Regions from separate parts of the Paracoccus stylophorae genome, predicted to be linked through region 2. Evidence: riboswitches for the same ligand, from Rfam matches in the RefSeq annotation. Region 2 holds a riboswitch; each other region holds the start of a gene.

Region 1 (4,509 bases), 1.5 Mb from region 2:
GGGCTTGAGGGCCGGGTGACGCTGTGTCCCGGCGCGGCACCGGCGGCGTTGTCCGGTCTGCCCGAACCGGATGCGGTCTTTGTCGGCGGCGGCGGCGATGCCCCCCTGTTCCAGATTTTGTGGCCGCTGCTGCCGCCCGGCGCGCGGCTGGTCGCCAATGCCGTGACGCTTGAGACCGAGGCGCTGCTGGCCGACCTGCACGCACGCCATGGCGGCCTGCTGCAGCGGATCGAGATTGCCGAGGCCGCGCCGTTGGGCCAGATGCGCGGCTGGCAACCGGCGCGGCCGGTAACGCAATGGCAGGTGCAGCGATGAAGGTCGCGGGCATCGGCTGCCGCGCGGACGCCCCGCCTGCCGCCCTGCGCGATGCGCTGGCGCGGGCCGAGGCGCAGGCCGGTCCCGTCGCCGCGCTGGCCACCATCGCCGCACGGCGCGAAAATGTCGCGGCCCTGGGCCTGCCCGTCCATGTCGTCGCGGTCGGCGACATCGCCACGCCCACCCGTTCCGCCCGCATCCACGCCCTGCACCGCACCGGCTCGGTCGCCGAGGCCGCCGCGCTGGCCGCCTGCGGGCCGGGCGCGCGGATCGTCGTTGCCCGGGTCCTCAGCCGCTGCGGTCGCGCCACCGCCGCCATCGCCGAAAGCGAGACACGCGAATGACCGTCAATTTCATCGGCGCCGGACCCGGCGCGGCCGATCTGATCACGCTGCGCGGCCGCGACCTGATCGCCGCCTGCCCGGTCTGTCTTTACGCCGGATCGCTGGTGCCGCCCGCCCTGCTGTCCCATTGCCCGCAGGGCGCGCGGATCGTGAACACCGCCCCGCTGAGCCTGGACGACATCATCGCCGAGATGCAGGAGGCCCATGCGCGGGGGCTTGACGTGGCGCGGCTTCATTCGGGCGATCTCTCCATCTGGTCCGCGATGGGCGAACAGTTGCGCCGGCTGCGCGGGCTGGACATCCCGTATCGGATCACGCCGGGCGTGCCGGCCTTCGCGGCCGCCGCAGCCGCGCTGGAGGCGGAACTGACCTTGCCGGGCGTGGCGCAATCCGTCGTGCTGACCCGGACGCCGGGCCGCGCCTCGGCCATGCCTGCGGGCGAGACGCTGGCGAATTTCGCCCGCACCGGCGCGACGCTGGCGATCCACCTGTCCATTCACGCGCTGGATCGTGTCATCGACGATCTGACGCCGCATTACGGTGCCGACTGTCCGGTGGCGGTGGTGTGGCGGGCAAGCTGGCCGGATCAGAAGCTGATCCGCGCCACGCTGGCCACCGTCGCGGCACAGACAGAAGGCATCGACCGGACCGCGCTGATCCTGGTCGGCCCGGCGCTGGCGGCCGACGGGTTCGACGACAGCCGCCTTTACGCCGCCGGTTACGACCGCCGATACCGCCCCACGGGGCCTGCGCCGCGCTTTCCCGGAACGGTGCCGGAATGACGCCGGGGCTGATGATCTCCGCGCCCGCATCGGGCACCGGCAAGACGGTGCTGATGCTGGGCCTGCTGGCGGCGCTGCGCCGGCGCGGGCTGACGGTGCAGCCGTTCAAGTCCGGGCCGGACTATATCGACCCGGCGTTTCATCTGGCCGCCTCGGGGCGGGCATCGTTCAATCTGGACAGCTGGGCGATGGGCGCGGGCCAGATCGCGGCCCATGCAGGGCTGGCACAGGACGCCGATCTGGTGCTGGCCGAGGGGTCGATGGGGCTGTTCGACGGCGTCGCCCGTGCGGGCGAGACGGGCATCGGTTCCAGCGCCGAGATCGCGTCGCTGATGGGCTGGCCGGTGGTGCTGATCCTGGACGTGTCGGGCCAGGCGCAGTCGGCGGCGGCGGTGGCGCGGGGGTTTGCCACGCTGCGCCCCGATCTGCCCTTCGCGGGCGTGGTGCTGAACCGCGTCGCCTCGCCGCGCCACGACGCGCTGATCCGCGAGGGCATGGCCCGGGCCGGCATCACAGTTCTGGGCGCGCTGCCCCGGCGCGGCAATATCGAGTTGCCGGAACGGCATCTGGGTCTGGTCCAGGCCGAGGAAACCGCAGAACTGGACGACATCCTGCGCCATGCGGCCCACTTCGTGGCCGCGCATTGCGATCTGGACGCCATCGTGGCGGCGGCGGGCGCGCGGGCCGCAGCCGGGTCGAAGCCGCATCGGCCGGTGCCGCCGCCGGGCGGGCGGATCGCGCTGGCGCGCGATGCCGCCTTCAGCTTCGTCTATCCGCATCTGCTGGCGGAATGGCGCCGGCAGGGGGCGACGATCCTGCCCTTTTCGCCGCTGGCCGATGAGGTCCCCGACGACAGCGCCGATGCCTGCTGGCTGCCCGGCGGCTATCCCGAACTGCATGCCGGGCGCATCGCCGCCGCGCGGGCGTTCCACGCGGGGCTGACGCGATTCGCCCGGACCCGCCCGGTGCACGGCGAATGCGGCGGCTATATGGCACTGGGCGCGGGGCTGGTCGATGCGGACGGGCATCGTCACGCGATGGTCGGGCTTCTGGGGCTTGAGACAAGCTACCACAGCCGGAAGATGCATCTTGGCTATCGCCGCGCGGTGCTGTCGCAGCCCATGCCGGGAATGGCGGCGGGCACGGCGCTGCGCGGCCATGAATTCCACTATGCCACGATCCTGTCGCAGCCGGATGCGCCGCTGGCCCGCGCCTGCGACGCGAACGGCACCGAGGTGCCGGAAACCGGGTCGTTCCGCGCCATGCCCGGCGGCGGGCAGATCACCGGCAGCTTCTTTCACCTGATCGCGCGGGCCGCCACGGCTTGACCCGCGGTCGCGAACGCGTCTATCTGAACCCCTGATCGGTGCCCGTCATGACGCGAATGCGTCGGGCTTCATCGGGAATGGGGAAGGGCGGACCAAATCGCGGCGCCCGAAGCCCCAGCCGCCCCCGCGACTGTATGCGGAGAGCGTGCTTCGACAACGCCACTGGGCCCTGAAGGGCCGGGGAAGGCCGAAGCCACGCATCGACCCGCAAGCCAGGAAACCGGCCATCAGCACATCGCCACCAGCCGTCGGGTGTGACGGCACAAGGAGACTGACATGCATATCGAACCCGGAATCGTCACCGGCGCGAAGCTCGCGCTCAGCTATGCCACCGCCGCCGGTGCGGGGCTGTATGCCGCGCGCGAGGCGCTGACGGCGATACGCGAACGCGGCATCGGCTCTTTGCTGGCGCGCAGCGCGATCAGCACGGCCGGCGTCTTCACCTTCTTCCAGATCCTGCCGCATTTCCCCGTCGGCGTGTCCGAGGTGCATTTCATCCTCGGCTCGACCCTGTTCCTGCTGTTCGGCGCGGCGCCTGCGGCCATCGGGCTGGCGATGGGGCTGCTGCTTCAGGGTCTGTTCTTCGCGCCCTTCGATCTGCCGCAATTCGGCATGAACGTGACCACGCTGCTGGTGCCGCTGTTCGCGGTGCAGGCGCTGGCGCGCCGGATCATCGCGCCGCACACGCCCTATGTCGATCTGCGCTATGGTCAGGCGCTGGCGCTGTCGACCGCCTATCAGGGCGGGGTCGTGGTCTGGGTCGCGTTCTGGGCGATCTATGGCCAGGGTCTTGCCGGGATCGGCGGGATCGCCACGTTCGGCGCCGCCTACATGATGGTCGTGCTGATCGAGCCGCTGGTCGATCTGGCGGTGCTGGCCGGGGCCAAGTCGCTGCACGGGCTGCGGCGCAGTGGGCTGGTCACGCCCCGGCTGTTCGCCTGACGCGACAGGGGCGGCGCGGCCCCTTGCCCGCGCCGCACGGAACGCCCGCATGATCGAATTGACGCTGATCGGGATCGGAACCGGCAATCCCGATCATCTGACCTTGCAGGCGGCGGCCGAAATCGCCGGGGCCGATCTGATCCTGATCCCGCTGAAAGGCGCGGACAAGCAGGATCTGGCCGGGTTGCGACGTGACATCTGCGCCCGTCACGCAGGCCCGGCGACGCGCATCGTCGAGTTCGACCTGCCGCAGCGCGACGACGGCGCGGCGGATTATCGCCGCGGCGTCGATTGCTGGCACGACGCCATCGCGGCGGCCTGGCGGGCCTGCATCGCGGCGCATCTGCCCCGGCTTTCGGGGCGGGTCGCGCTGCTGGTCTGGGGCGATCCGTCGCTGTATGACAGCACGCTGCGCATTGCCGGGCGTCTGGACCTGCCGCTGACCTGCCGCGTCATACCGGGCATCACCGCGATCCAGGCGCTTTGCGCGGCGCACGCCATCCCGCTGAACCGGATCGGCGCGCCGGTACAGATCACCACCGGGCGCAGGCTGCGCGATCACGGCTGGCCCGAGGGTGCCGATACCGTCGTCGTCATGCTGGACGGCGCATGTTCGTTCCGCGCGCTGCCGCCGGATGGGCTGCGGATCTGGTGGGGCGGGTTCGTGGGCATGGCCGGCCAGATCCTGGATCACGGCCCGCTGACCGAGGCCGGTCCGCGCATCGTCCGCGCCCGTGCCCGCGCGCGTGCGGCGCATGGCTGGATCATGGACATCTATCTGCTGCGGCGCGATCAGCC
Region 2 (4,509 bases):
CTTTCCCTGAAGATCGCCCAGCATCTTGGCGCGCACCGGATCGACCGTGTTCTGATAGTAACGCAGACCGGCATAGGACATGATCCGGCCGGCGACGATGTCGATCTGTTCCCATGCCCGAACGCAGTCCAGCATCGCGGCAGGCGTCAGATCGGCAAGCTTGCCCCGGTATTGCGCCGCGAAATCGGTCACCAGCGTTTCCAGCCGCGCCATGTCGGCCGTCAGTTCGGGCGCGTCGGGCGCGGGATACAGGTCGGTCAGGTCCCAGACGGGAAGATCGCCGAACGGCGTGGCCTTGCCCTGCCCGGCGGCGTCGAAGATCGGTTGTCCTGCCATGGTCGAGATCCTTTTTCAGCTTTGCCAAGATGTGGACCGCCAAGGGGCGAACCGCAAGCCTTGCGCCAACTGCACGAAAGCGGCGTTCAACCCGGCCGCGTCAGGCTGCCCGCGGGTCGGCGGCGGCGGGTGCGGCCACGCAGTCGCGCCTCGCGCCACATCGCATAGCCGCCGGCGCCGGCGATGATCCCCGCCCCGGCCAGCGTCCAGCCATCGGGCCGTTCGCCGAAGACCAGCACCCCCAGGATGATCGCAAAGACCAGCCGGGAATAGCGGAAGGGCGCGATGGCCCCGATCTCTCCGATCCGGGTGGCGATCACCATCGTCATGTAGCCCAGCAACCCGAACGCCAGCGACACGGCCATCATCCCGGCCTCGGCCGGGCCGGGCACGACCATGGGCTGGCCGCCGATCACGACCAGCACCGCGCCCGCCACGGCCATCGCGCCAAAGGCCGATGCGGTCAGCAGCCCCGATCCGATCTGCACCGGCAACCGGCGCGTGACCAGATCGCGCACCGCCAGCGCCACCACCGCGATCAGCGCCAGGATCGAGCCGGGCTGGAATGCGTCGGTGCCCGGACGCACGATCAGGATCACGCCCGCAAAGCCCACCGCAATCGAGGTCCAGCGACGCCAGCCGACCGGCTCGCCCAGAACCACCGCCGCCCCCAGGGTCATCAGCAGCGGCAGCGCCTGAAGGATCGCCGATGCGATGCTGAGATCGCCGATTGACAGCGCGGTCAGGAAACAGATGGCGCAGACGCCCTCGGCCAGGTTGCGCAGCACGACGCCCGGATGGATCAGGTCGCGCCAGCGCAGCCCGCCCGGACTGCGCGCGACCCATGCGCCGAAGATCGCCATGCCGCCAAGGCCCAGCACGACCAGAAGCTGCCCGATCGAGATGCCCCGCGACAAAAGCTTCAGCAGCGCGTCCTCGCAGGCGAAGGCGGCCATGCCCAGGGTCATCAGCGCGGCGGCGCGCGCGTTCGGGGTCATGCCCGCGCCTCTGGCCGCGCACCCGCAAGCCGCCCGTCCGCGTCGAACATCGCCCCCTCCTGCACGTTGATGCCGCATCTTGCGGCGGCGCCAACCCGAGACCATGATGCAGCGCCGATGTCAAACGAGGTGAATCGATGATCTTTCGCGTTCCCGACATGAGCTGCGGTCACTGCAAGACCGCCATCGAAACCGCCCTGCGACAGGCCGGCGGCCGCGCCAGCGTCGATCTGGGCGCAAAGACCGTCGCGGTCGAGGGGCTGGAGGCGGCGCAGGCCAAAGCCGCGATTCGCGACGCCGGATACCAGGTGGCCGAGGACGGATAGGCCGCGTCTGCAACCGCAAGATGTTGATAAGCCGGGGCTTCGCGGCGATCACGCCCGCCTCTCGTCCCGGTGATTGAGCGGCGTTGACGATTTTGCTATATCTTGTGTGTATCAGGGGCGTTCGAGACCGGGCCAACCGGCACCCCCTGTGCCTGAGGATAGGACCAGGAAACCGAGGAGACAGTCCATGCTGAACCGCATCGCAATTGCGGCCGCCGCCGTGATGATCACCGCACCGCTGGCCGTGGCAGGCCCCATCGACAGCGCCTGCATCAGTTCCGAACGCGCGCGGGGCAATTCGCCGCTGTGCGGCTGCATCCAGCAGGTCGCCAACCAGACCCTGTCGCGTTCCGATCAGCGGCGCGCCGCCGCGTTCTTCCGCGACCCGCATCAGGCGCAGGTCGTGCGCATGTCGAAAAGCAACGCCGACAACGCGTTCTGGGCGCGCTACAAGCAGTTCGCCGGCGCGGCCGAGGCTTACTGCCGGTAACGTCTTGCGCATCGCGGTCCTGACAGGCGCGGGCATTTCCGCCGAAAGCGGACTTGACACGTTCCGCGCCACCGACGGGCTGTGGGAACGGCACCGGATCGAGGATGTGGCGACGCCGCAGGCGTTCGCGCGCGATCCGGCGCTGGTCCATGCGTTCTACAATGCCCGCCGCGCCCGCGCCGCCGCCGCGCAGCCGAACCCGGCCCATCACGCGCTGGTCGATCTGGCGCGGCGTCACGACCTGACGCTGATCACCCAGAATGTGGATGATCTGCACGAACGCGCAAGCCAGCCCGATGTGATCCACATGCATGGCCGCCTGTCGCGGGCGCTGTGCGCCGACTGCGGCCATCGCTGGAACGCGCCTGCGGTGATGTCGGCCGACGATGCCTGTCCGCGCTGCACCGCACACGCCGCGCGCCCCGGCATCGTCTGGTTCGGAGAGATGCCCTATCACATGGAACGGATCTGGGACGCGCTGGAGCGGGCAGACCTATTCGCGGCCATCGGGACGTCGGGCAATGTCTATCCGGCGGCGGGATTTGCCCAGCACGCCGGACGGGCGGGCGCCGAATGTATCGAGCTGAACCTTGAGGACAGCGCCAATGCGCGCGATTTCGACCGCCGTATCCAAGGCCCGGCCTCGGTGACCGTGCCCGAATGGGTGGCATCCCTGTCCGGCTGACGGCCGGATCGTCCTTGCGCGAATCCGGCTTGTGGGTTAACCCCGCCTTGCCTCGGTTCCGGGTTCTGCCCGGTGAAAAGGGAATGCGGTGAAACTCCGCAACTGCCCCCGCAACTGTCAGCGGCGAGCGAGGCCGGAAAATGCCACTGTCCGCACCTGCGGATGGGAAGGTCCGGCCAAGCCACGACCCGCGAAGTCAGGAGACCTGCCGAAGCGATCACCCTGAGGGCATGCGGGGGGCATGCGCGAAACGGATCTTCCGTCGTGGTGGTAGTCGTCGTCCGGCAGGCAGGCGCCTTCCGGGAAACTGCATCCCGCCCGTCAAGGGCCCACGGAAGGAACCCGCCCGTGAAACCTTTCGCCCTTCTGTCCGCGACCGTCGCCGCGACCGCGCTGCACGCCGCCGGCCCCGCAACGGCACAGGAAACCTATGTCCTGCCGGAAATCACCCTCAGCGCCAGTCGCGAAGCGACCCGGCTCAGCCGGTCGGGCAGTTCGGTGTCGGTGATCACCGAAGACGCGTTGCAGAACCGCGCCGGCGCCCCGATTTCGGACCTGATCGCCAGCTTGCCGGGCGTCGCCTTTTCCCGTTCGGGACCGTTGGGCACGACGGCATCGTTGCAGGTGCGCGGCGCGCCGGGGGAATATGTTCCGGTCCTGATCGACGGCATCGAGGTGTCGGACCCCGCAGCCGGGCAGCCCTATTTCGACTTCGGGTCCCTGACCTCGGCCGGGTTCGGCCGGATCGAGCTGCTGCGCGGGACGCAATCGGCGCTGTATGGCTCGCGCGCCGTCGCGGGCCTGCTGACCATCGACAGCCTGCGCCCGACCGAGGAAGGCCTGCGGCAAAGCTTTACCATCGAGGCCGGGTCGTATCAGACCTATGCGGCCAGCTATGGCGCGGCGCTGCGCCGTGGCGGCACCGATCTGTCGTTCACCGCCAGCCGCATCACCAGCCAGGGCTATTCCGCCCGCGACGAGAATGACGGCAATTTCGAGGCCGACAGCTTCAACGCATCGCGCCTGACCTTCTATGCGGCGCAGGAATTGCAGACCGGCGCACGCATCGGCGTGAACGGCTTCTGGGAAAAAAGCCGGGCCGAGTTCGACGAGTTCGGCGGCGACCTGACCGGCACCCCCGGCGACGAATACACCACCAAGAAATCCCATGGCCTGCGCGCCTTTGCCGAAATCGCCACCGGCGCGGTCGATAACACGTTGGCGCTGACCCGTTATCGCATCGATCGTCGCAGCTGGTCCGACGGGTTCGAGACGCCGTTCATCGGCACCCGCACGAAACTGTCATGGCAGGGCGCGACCGATCTGGGCGCGTCGGGTGCGCGCGCGATCTTTGGCGCCGATACCGAACGCGAGGAAGCCGACGGGCTGGGCGACAACCGGATCGACGGCGCGTTCGCCGAACTGTCAGTGCCCGTCACCGCTGACATCGATGTCAGCGCGGCGCTGCGCCACGACGATCATTCGCGGTTCGGCGGCGTCACCTCGGGTCGCCTGTCGGCGGTCTGGCGCGTGCGCGAGGATGTGCTGCTGCGCACAGCCATCGGCACCGGGTTCCGCGCGCCGTCCCTTTACGAGTTGTATGGCCCCTACGGCGATGCCGATCTGGACCGCGAGGAAAGCCGCACGGCAGAAATCGGGATCGAAAAGCAATGG
Region 3 (4,509 bases), 1.5 Mb from region 2:
AGAACGTGCATGACCACCATCCTGGGCCTCAGCGGCAGCTTGCGCCGCGCGTCCTTCAATTCCGGCCTGCTGCGCGCGGCCCGCGAGGTCGCGCCCGACGGCGTCGAGATCGTCATCGGCTCGATCGCCGAGGTGCCGTTATATGACGGCGATGCCGAGGCGGCGTCGGGCACGCCGCCCGCCGTGCAGCGGCTGAACGAACAGCTGGCGCAGGCGGACGGGCTGCTGATGGTCACGCCGGAATACAACAACGGCATTCCCGGCGTCTTCAAGAACGCCATCGACTGGATGTCGCGCGGCGAGGGGCTGAAGCTGTTCCGGGGCAAGCCGGTCGCGGTCACCGGCGCCTCGCCCGGCAGTTTCGGCACGATCCTGTCGCAGACGCACTGGTTGCAGGTCTTGCGGACGCTGAACACCCGGCAATGGCACGAGGGGCGGCTGATGGTGTCGCGGGCCGGCGATCTGTTCGACGCGGACGGCAACCTGACCGACGACAAGACCCGCCAGCGTCTGGCCGAGTTCGTCGCCGGGTTCGCCGCGTCCCTGCGCTAGAACTCGACCCCGGCCTGCGCCTTGATGCCGGCCTTGAAGGGATGGCGGATCATGGTCATTTCGGTGACCAGATCGGCCATCCCGATCACCGCCTCGGGCGCGCCGCGACCGGTCAGCACCACATGCGTCATCGGCGGTTTTTCGTCGGTCAGGAACGCCACCAGTTCGGCCGCGTCCAGATAGCCGTATCGCAGCGCGATGTTCACCTCGTCCAGCAGCACCATGCGGATCTGCGGATCGCGGATCAACTCCTTGGCCCGGTCCCATCCCGCTTGCGCGGCGGCGATGTCGCGCGACTTGTCCTGCGTTTCCCAGGTAAAGCCCTCGCCCATGGCGTGAAAGCTGCACAGATCGGCGAAATGCGTCGTCAGCAGGCGCCGTTCCCCGGTGTCCCACGCCCCCTTGATGAACTGCACCACCGCGCAGGGCATGCCGTGCGCGATGCAGCGCATGATCATGCCGAAACCGGAACTGCTTTTGCCCTTGCCCGACCCTGTATGCACGATCACCAGCCCCTTTTCGCCGGTCTTCGTCTGCATCATCCGGTCGCGCGCGGCCTTTTTCTTGGCCATCTTCTGCGCGTGGCGGGTCTGATCGTCGGGCGTGATCTGATCGGTGTCGGACATCGTGCGGCTCCTTGCGCTTGACAAGACGGGTGCGCCTGCTTCAGGTGAAGGCGCGCTGGTTCCTGTTCTATGACAGGCGAAGAGGGAATGCGAAAGGTCCGGCCCCATGGCCGGTCCCGAACGCAGCCGCCCCCGCGACCGTGACCGGAGAGGTCGCCCAGGCCACTGGCCCCGAAAGGCCGGGAAGGCGGGCCGACCGTTTGATCCGCAAGCCGGGAGACCTGCCAGACGCAATTGTTGACGGGCGGACGGGGTGATCCGCGACCGGCAGGCAAGGTCTGGCGATGCGCGCCCCCTTGTCCGTCTGGCCCTGACCCCGACGCACAGAGGGGAAGGGCCGCGATGCGCGCCATCTTGCACGTCTGCACGACCTGCCGCGGAATCGCGGCCGACCCGCTTGCGCCGCGACCGGGGGCGCAGCTGCACGCCGCGCTGGCCGCCGGGACTGTGCCCGAAGGCGTCGAACTGCGCCCGGTCGAATGTCTGTCCGCCTGTTCGCAGGGCTGTTCGGTGGCGCTGAGCGCGCCGGGCAAATGGTCCTATGTCTATGGCCGGCTTGGCCCGCAGGACGCGCCCGACATCCTGGCGGGCGCTGCGTCCTATGCCGCCGCCGAGGACGGGCTGGTGCCGTGGCGCGACCGTCCGGCGATCTTCCGCAAGCAAAGCCTTGCCCGCATCCCGCCCACAGTTTCCGACGAAAGCGAGTGATCCATGACCGATCTTACCAAGACCCCCGTCACCGTCGTCACCGGCTTTCTGGGTGCCGGCAAGACGACGCTGATCCGGCATCTGATGCGCAATCCGCAGGGCCGGCGGCTGGCCGTTCTGGTCAACGAATTCGGCACGGTCGGCGTCGATGGCGACATCCTCAAGGGGTGTGCCGACGACAACTGCCCGGCCGAGAACATTCTCGAGCTGTCGAATGGCTGCATCTGCTGCACGGTGGCCGACGATTTCATCCCGACGCTGGAACGGCTGATGGCGATGCCGCAAAAGCCCGATCATATCCTGATCGAGACCTCGGGTCTGGCCCTGCCGAAGCCGCTGCTGAAAGCCTTCGACTGGCCCGCGATCCGCTCGCGCATCACCGTGGACGGGGTGATCGCGCTGGCCGACGCCGAGGCGGTGGCGGCGGGCCGGTTCGCCTCCGACGAGGCCGCCGTGCAGGCGCAGCGCGAGGCCGATGACAGCCTCGACCACGAGACCCCGTTGTCCGAGGTGTTTCAGGATCAGATCGCCTGCGCCGACGTGATCCTGCTGACCAAGGCCGATCTGGCCGGTGCCGACGGCATCGCCGCCGCGCGCACAGCCATCGAGGCGGTATCGCCCCGCAGCCTGCCGATCCTGCCGGTGACCGACGGCGCCATCGACCCCAAGGTGATCCTGGGTCTTGGCGCGGCAGCCGAGGACGATCTGGACGCCCGGCCCAGCCACCACGACGGCGCGGCGGACCATGAACATGACGATTTCGACACGGCCGTGATCGAGTTGCCCGAACTCGACGATCCGGCGCATCTGGTCGCCGCGATCCAGCGGCTGGCGCGCGAACGCAACATCCTGCGGGTCAAGGGGCACGTGGCCATCGCGGGCAAGCCGATGCGGCTGCTGGTGCAGGCGGTCGGCGCGCGCGTCCGGCATCAGTTCGACCGACCCTGGGGCGATCTGCCGCGACGGTCCCGGCTGGTGGTGATCGCGGAACACGACGATGTGGACGAGGCCGCGATCCGCGACGCGCTGCTGGCCGCCGTGCCCGCCTGATGCACGTCGTCTTCCGCGAAAGCCACGGTCTGGACGAGACCGACACCCCCTACGATCCCGGCCAGACGCCTGCCGATCTGGTGGTGCTGTCGTTTTCGGACAGCGATCTGGGCGCGTTCGCGGCCGGATGGCGGCGCGCGGCGGGCGGCCTGCCCTCGCTGAGGCTGTGCAACTTGGTGGCGCTGCGCCACCCGGTCTCGGTCGATACGTATCTTGAGAACACGCTGGCCGATGCGCGCGGCATCCTGATCCGGCTGATCGGGGGCGAGGCGTATTGGCCCTATGGGCTGGCCTCGGTCCAGGATCTGGCGCGGCGGCGGGGGATCGCGCTGGCGGTGCTGCCGGCGGACGGGCGCGACGATCCGCGTCTCGACGCGGTCTCGACCGTGCCCGGATCGGTGCTGCGGCAGCTGAAGCGTCTGTGCGATGCGGGCGGCGCGGTGGCGGCGCAGGCGGCGCTGGCGCAGCTTGCGCTGGCGGCGGGGCTGTATGCCGGGCCGGTGCCGGGGCAGAAGACCGTGCCGGAGCGGGGATTCTACGATCCCGACACCGGCGTTATCGCGGCCGCGCCGCCGGGGCCGCTGGTGCTGGTCAGCTTCTATCGCAGCTATCTGAGTGCCGCCGATACCGGCCCGGTCGATGCGCTGATCCGCGAATTCCGTCAGGCCGGATTTGCCAGTTGCGGCATGTTCGCCCCCTCGCTGAAAGCGCCGGGACTTGGCGACTGGCTGCGCGACGGCCTTGGCCACAGCCCGGCGGCCATCGTCAACGCGACCGGGTTTTCGGTGCGCGCCGAGACCGGCACATCGCCCTTCGACGGCGTTGACTGCCCGGTCTTTCAGGTCGCCCTGTCCACCAATCGCCGCCGCGAATGGGCGTCGGCCGAACGGGGCCTGTCGCCGGCCGATCTGGCGATGCATGTCGTCCTGCCCGAGATCGACGGCCGGGTCTTTGCCGGCGTGGTCAGCTTCAAGGCGGCGCAACGACGCGATCCCGACCTGCAATACAGCCGTTTCGCGCATCGCGCCGATCCCGACCGCATCGCCGCGACGGTGCGGCGCGTTGCGGCCTGGCATCGTCTGGCCACGGCGGACCCCGCCGCGCGGCAAGTGGCGCTGGTGCTGTCGACCTATCCCGGTCGCGACTGGCAGATGGCCCATGCGGTCGGGCTGGATGCGCTGGCATCGGGCGATGCGGCAGCCGCGCTGCTGGCGCGCCATGGATACGCCGTCGCGGACGGCCCGCCGGCGCAGGACCTGCGCACCCGGCGACTGGAATGGCCGGTGGCGGATTACCGGGCCGCGCTGCAGACCCTGCCGCCGCGTCTGCGCGACGATCTGGCGGCTGTTTGGGGCGATCCGGCCACCGATCCGGCGGTCGCGGACGGCGCGTTCCGTTTTGCCGCCATCCGGCGCGGTAATCTGCTGCTGGCGCTGCAACCCGAACGCGGCGACACCAGCCGGCGCGACGACGATTATCACGACCTGACCCGCGTGCCGCGCCACGGTTTCGTGGCCTTCTATCTGTGGCTGCGCGCGCAGGGGCTGCACGCGATGATCCACATGGGCGCACA

What was found. A riboswitch is a leader RNA that binds a small molecule or an ion and turns the genes downstream of it on or off. The one in region 2 is predicted to bind cobalamin.
Region 1: another riboswitch for cobalamin. It lies ahead of JHW45_RS01770 (energy-coupling factor ABC transporter permease); the one in region 2 lies ahead of JHW45_RS09190 (TonB-dependent receptor plug domain-containing protein).
Region 3: another riboswitch for cobalamin. It lies ahead of JHW45_RS01830 (DUF1636 domain-containing protein); the one in region 2 lies ahead of JHW45_RS09190 (TonB-dependent receptor plug domain-containing protein).

Annotation. Positions count from the first base shown of each region.
Region 1 is NZ_CP067134.1:368,850-373,358, reverse strand. Features, by position in the region: gene cbiE (precorrin-6y C5,15-methyltransferase (decarboxylating) subunit CbiE) at 1-315, shown strand, start outside; gene JHW45_RS01785 (cobalamin biosynthesis protein) at 312-659, shown strand; gene cobM (precorrin-4 C(11)-methyltransferase) at 656-1,441, shown strand; gene JHW45_RS01775 (cobyrinic acid a,c-diamide synthase CobB) at 1,438-2,769, shown strand; cobalamin riboswitch at 2,788-3,012, shown strand; gene JHW45_RS01770 (energy-coupling factor ABC transporter permease) at 3,046-3,711, shown strand; gene cobF (precorrin-6A synthase (deacetylating)) at 3,761-4,509, shown strand, end outside; gene JHW45_RS01760 (C45 family autoproteolytic acyltransferase/hydrolase) at 4,504-4,509, opposite strand, start outside.
Region 2 is NZ_CP067134.1:1,880,134-1,884,642, forward strand. Features, by position in the region: gene JHW45_RS09165 (M3 family oligoendopeptidase) at 1-336, opposite strand, end outside; gene JHW45_RS09170 (DMT family transporter) at 423-1,334, opposite strand; gene JHW45_RS09175 (heavy-metal-associated domain-containing protein) at 1,472-1,660, shown strand; gene JHW45_RS09180 (hypothetical protein) at 1,848-2,150, shown strand; gene JHW45_RS09185 (NAD-dependent deacylase) at 2,155-2,835, shown strand; cobalamin riboswitch at 2,872-3,062, shown strand; gene JHW45_RS09190 (TonB-dependent receptor plug domain-containing protein) at 3,184-4,509, shown strand, end outside.
Region 3 is NZ_CP067134.1:379,836-384,344, reverse strand. Features, by position in the region: gene JHW45_RS01840 (NADPH-dependent FMN reductase) at 10-552, shown strand; gene cobO (cob(I)yrinic acid a,c-diamide adenosyltransferase) at 549-1,178, opposite strand; cobalamin riboswitch at 1,218-1,421, shown strand; gene JHW45_RS01830 (DUF1636 domain-containing protein) at 1,521-1,886, shown strand; gene cobW (cobalamin biosynthesis protein CobW) at 1,890-2,936, shown strand; gene cobN (cobaltochelatase subunit CobN) at 2,936-4,509, shown strand, end outside.